One region of the Micromonospora sp. NPDC049497 genome, then DNA from elsewhere that is predicted to be linked to it. Evidence: riboswitches for the same ligand, from Rfam matches in the RefSeq annotation. Region 1 holds a riboswitch; the other holds the start of a gene.
What was found. Region 1 has a riboswitch for thiamine pyrophosphate ahead of thiE (thiamine phosphate synthase). Riboswitches for the same ligand answer to the same signal wherever they lie in the genome.
Positions count from the first base shown of each region.

Region 2: it holds a riboswitch for thiamine pyrophosphate, as region 1 does, so the genes downstream of both, ACIBR0_RS03385 (ECF transporter S component) here and thiE (thiamine phosphate synthase) in region 1, are expected to answer to the same signal.

Region 1 covers NZ_JBITMC010000001.1:149,894-152,086, forward strand. Annotated here, with positions in the region: gene ACIBR0_RS00695 (DUF559 domain-containing protein) at 1-667, opposite strand, end outside; TPP riboswitch at 791-899, shown strand; gene thiE (thiamine phosphate synthase) at 894-1,520, shown strand; gene thiO (glycine oxidase ThiO) at 1,514-2,193, shown strand, end outside.
Region 2 covers NZ_JBITMC010000002.1:25,046-27,238, reverse strand. Annotated here, with positions in the region: gene ACIBR0_RS03390 (permease) at 1-632, opposite strand, end outside; TPP riboswitch at 994-1,099, shown strand; gene ACIBR0_RS03385 (ECF transporter S component) at 1,173-1,763, shown strand; gene ACIBR0_RS03380 (ABC transporter ATP-binding protein) at 1,869-2,193, shown strand, end outside.

The DNA of each region.
Region 1 (2,193 bases):
GGGTGTCCAGCACGTCGTGCTGGGCGACCATCGGGCCGAGACCGGCGTCGAGCAGGAGCAGCCGCAGCCGGGTCTCCATGGGGGACTCGCTGAGCGGCTCGGCCAGCGCCAGCACCCGCCGGAACTGCGGCATCCCCGGCCAACCCGCACGCCGCACCGCGTAGTCGGCCAGCGCCGGCAGCTTCACCACCCTCCGGCGCAACAGCGCGTCCACGGCCACCACCGCCTCGACCAACGGTGGCTGCCGGCCCAGGTCGAACGCGGTCCGCAGGGGCGTCGTGACCGGCAGGCCGCCGAAGCGGGTACGGTCGTCCTCCGGCAGGGGCGAGCGCACGACCGACAGGCGCGGGTGTGGGCGCATCCGGACCGACCTTGGAAGCAGCACACTGACCGGCGCGTTCCGGCCCAACAGGTCGGTGCCCCACAGGTAGAGGGCGCTGCGGCCGGCGATCGTCCCGCCCAAGGGAAGCGCCAGCGCCAGCGCGTCACACCACATGCGGTGGTCGGTCTCCCGGTAGCCGTCGGCGTGCACGTAGACGTCGGGTAAGAGCTTGTGCCACGTCGATCCCCGCAGCATCGCCCAGGTCACCAGCCCCTCGGCGACGGCGGCGCTGCCCCGGAACGGCAGGAACGCGAGGCGGCGCGGAACCCGGGCGACGGAGGGCATCCGGACAGCATGGCGTGACGGGACGCTCACCCGCCGCCCCGACCGTCGGCTTCGGACGGTCGGTGGGAAATCCGTACCCCCGCCCTTGGCGGATCGGAGGATCCGTCGTACGGTGACAGCCGCAAGTGACCCACGGGAGCCCGGTGTACCGGGCTGAGAGGGGGGCTGTGAGCCCCCGACCGTCGAACCTGATCCGGGTAATGCCGGCGCAGGGAGGAGTGTTGCCGTGTCGTCCCTGGGACGCCTGCACCTGATCACCGACACCCGACCCGGACGGGACCCGCTCGCCGTGCTGCGGGCCGCCCTGCCGGTGGCCCGCGGCGAACTGGTCGTCCAGGTCCGGGTCGGCGACGACGCCACCGACCGGGAGGCGTACGACCTGGCCCGCCGGGTGGTGGCGCTCTGCGCCCGCCACGACGCGACCTGCCTGGTCAACGACCGCCTGCACGTGGCCCTGGCGGTCGGCGCCGCCGGTGGGCACGTCGGCGCCCACGACCTGCCGGTCGGCGCGGCCCGGCGGGTGCTCGGCTCGACCGCCGTGCTCGGCGCGACCGCCCGCGAGCCGGGGGCCGCCGCCGAAGCGGTCGCCGCCGGGGCGAGCTACCTCGGGGTGGGGCCTTTCCGGCCCACCCGGACCAAGGACGGACTGCCGCCGGCGATCGGTGTGGGCGGCGTGCGTGCCGTCGCCGAGGCGGTCACCGTGCCGGTGGTCGCCATCGGCGGTGTGACGGCGGCGGACGTCCGCGCGCTGCGGGCCGCCGGCGCGTACGGGGTGGCGGTGGTCGGCGCGCTCTCCGGAGCCGCCGACCCCGCCCGCGCCACCACCGAGCTGCTGGGTGCACTGACGTGTTAAGCGGGGGCCCTTCCTCTACCGGAGGCGTTAAGAAGGGGCCCTTCCTTGCACCGGATGTGGCGGTGGTGGGGGCGGGACCGGTCGGGCTGGCGATCGCCTGGCGGTGTGCCTCACGAGGGCTGCGCGTCGTCGTGCACGATCCCGCGCCGGGCTCCGGGGCGTCGCACGTGGCCGCCGGGATGCTCGCGCCGGTGGCCGAGGCGTACTTCGGTGAGCACGAGCTGACCGGCCTGCTCACCGCCTCCGCCGCCCGCTGGCCGGCGTTCGCCGCCGAGCTGACCGAGGCGACCGGCGCCGACCTGGGCTACCGCACCGAGGGCACCCTGCTGGTCGGGCTCACCGCCGACGACCTGGCGGAGGCGCGGCGGCTGTGGGCGTACCAGCAGGGGCTCGGACTGCCGGTGACGCCGCTGCGCCCCTCGGAGCTGCGGGACCGCGAGCCGGCGCTCGCCCCCCGGGTGCGCGGCGGCGCGCTCGCCGGCACCGACCATCAGGTCGACCCGCGCCGTCTGGTGCCGGCGCTGCGTACCGCCGCCGAGCGGGCCGGGGCGACGCTCACGGCCACGGCCGTCGAGCGGGTGTCCGACCTGGACGCTCGCGTCACCGTGGTCGCCGCCGGCTGCGGCGCCGCGTCGCTCACCGGGCTGCCGATCCGCCCGGTGAAGGGTCAGGT
Region 2 (2,193 bases), on a different contig from region 1:
GCCATCGCGCCCACGACGAGGAAGCCGCCGGCGTGGGTGACGTCGTGCCGGACCGCCGCCCAGAACGCCAGGCCGCGCGAACCGCTCTCCAACTCCGGACGGCGGGGCAGCCGGATCCAGTCGGCGCGGCCGAGGCGGAGCCAGAGCCAACCCATGATCATGGCCACGATCAGGCTGGCCACCGCGCGGCCGACGACCATCTCCGGGTTGTTCGGGAAGGCCACCGCGGTGGCGGCGAGCACGATCGGATTGATCGCCGGCGCGGCGAGCAGGAAGGCCAGCGCAGCGGCCGGGGTGACCCCGCGCCGGATCAGCGAGCCGGCGATCGGCACCGAGCCACACTCGCAGCCGGGCAGGACCACGCCCGCGGCGCTGGCCACCGGCACCGCCAGCGCCGGGTGGCGGGGCAGCGCCCGGGCCCAGAACGACCGGGGCACGAAGACGGCGATCACCGCGGAGAGCAGCACGCCGAAGACGAGGAACGGCACCGCCTGGACCATGACCGAGACGAACACGGTGGTCCAGGTCTGGAGTCGGGGCGAGGACAGCAGGCCGGCCAGCGGCTCCCGGAAGATGATCAGCAGGACCAGCAGCGCCGCGAGCACCTCGACCGAGCCGACCCGGCCACCCAGCCAGGTGCGTGGGCCGGCACCGTCGGGCCCCGCCGGCTCCTCCGGGCGTACGCCCTGCGTCCCGGTCGGGGCGGTCGGTGCGGCCAGGCCGACCGTCCCTGTGCGGTGCCCCTCGCTGTCGCGGGACGGGTCGGGGCGGTCGGTTTCCGGTGTCACGTGTGCGTCCTTCTGCCGGGTGGCGGGACCGGCGGCCTGAGACTACCGGTCGACCTCGGCTCCGGTCGATGGATCCGGCCGGACCTCCGTGTCGGGTCGGTGGGACGGGTCGAGGTGGCGAGGCGTCTCGCGATGTTCGACTGACCTGCGGAGAGATCACTTTGCCCGATGATCTTCAGGGGTGTTAGCGTCGACGAGACAACTTCACATCCGACAGGGGAGCGCACAGCGCTGAGAGTGCGGGCACCGCCCGCAGACCCTCGAACCTGATCTGGGTAATGCCAGCGCAGGGAGTTCGGTCGACCTCCAGCCGCGCCGCCGTCCGGGCACTCCGGGCGTCGGCGTGCGTCTTCTCCTGGTTCACCTCTGGACTGGGAGCGCAGCATGACCACCACCGACACCACCCGTTGGCGCACGATCGACATCGTCGTCGCCTCGGTCCTCGCCGTCGCCTTCGGCGTCATCTTCTGGGCCTGGAACTTCGTCTGGGCCGCCACCGAGGGCGCGTTCGCGTTCTTCCCGCCGGCCCAGTCGGTCATCTACGGCATCTGGCTGCTGCCCGGCGTGCTCGGCGGCCTCGTCATCCGCAAGCCGGGGGCGGCCTTCTACTGCGAGTTCCTCGCCGCGTTCGTCTCGGTGCTGCTGGGCAGCCAGTGGGGTGCCGTGGCGATCCTCCAGGGCGCGTTCCAGGGGCTCGGCGCCGAGCTGGGCTTCGCCGCCTTCCGGTACCGCTCGTTCCGCCTGCCGGCCGCCCTGATCTCGGGCGCCCTCGCCGGCCTGGCCGCGGCCATCTTCGACCAGATCCGGTACTACTCGGAGCTGGAGCTGTGGAGCGCCCGGGTGCCGATCTTCGTGATCACCGTGCTCAGCGCCACGGTCATCGCCGGCGCCGGCGCCTGGTACCTCACGCGCGCCCTGGCCGGCACCGGCGTCCTCGACCGCTTCCCCGCCGGCCGCGACCGCGCCCTGGTCTGACCCCACCCACCTCCCTCGTTGATCAAGAGGTTTGCGTCAACGGGAGCCGTTGTCCTGACGCAAACCTCTTGATCAACAGCAGTGGGCGGAGGGGGTGATCGGCCGGTGGGCAGGGTGGAGCTGCGGGGGTTCGGGTGGCGGCACGCCGGGCGGCGCGCGTGGGCCGTGCGGGGACTGGACCTGCGGGTGGAGCGTGGGGAGCGGGTGCTGCTGCTCGGGCCCTCGGGCGCGGGCAAGAGCACCCTGCTCGCCGCGCTCGCCGGCCTGCTGCCCGAGGACTCCGGCGAGCAGGAGGGCACCGTCGAGATCGACGGGCTGGACCCGCGCAAGGACCGGGAGCGCGTCGGCATCGTCTTCCAGGACCCGGAGACCCAGCTGGTGATGGCCCGCTGCGGCGACGACGTGGCGTTCGGGCTGGAGAACCGGGGCG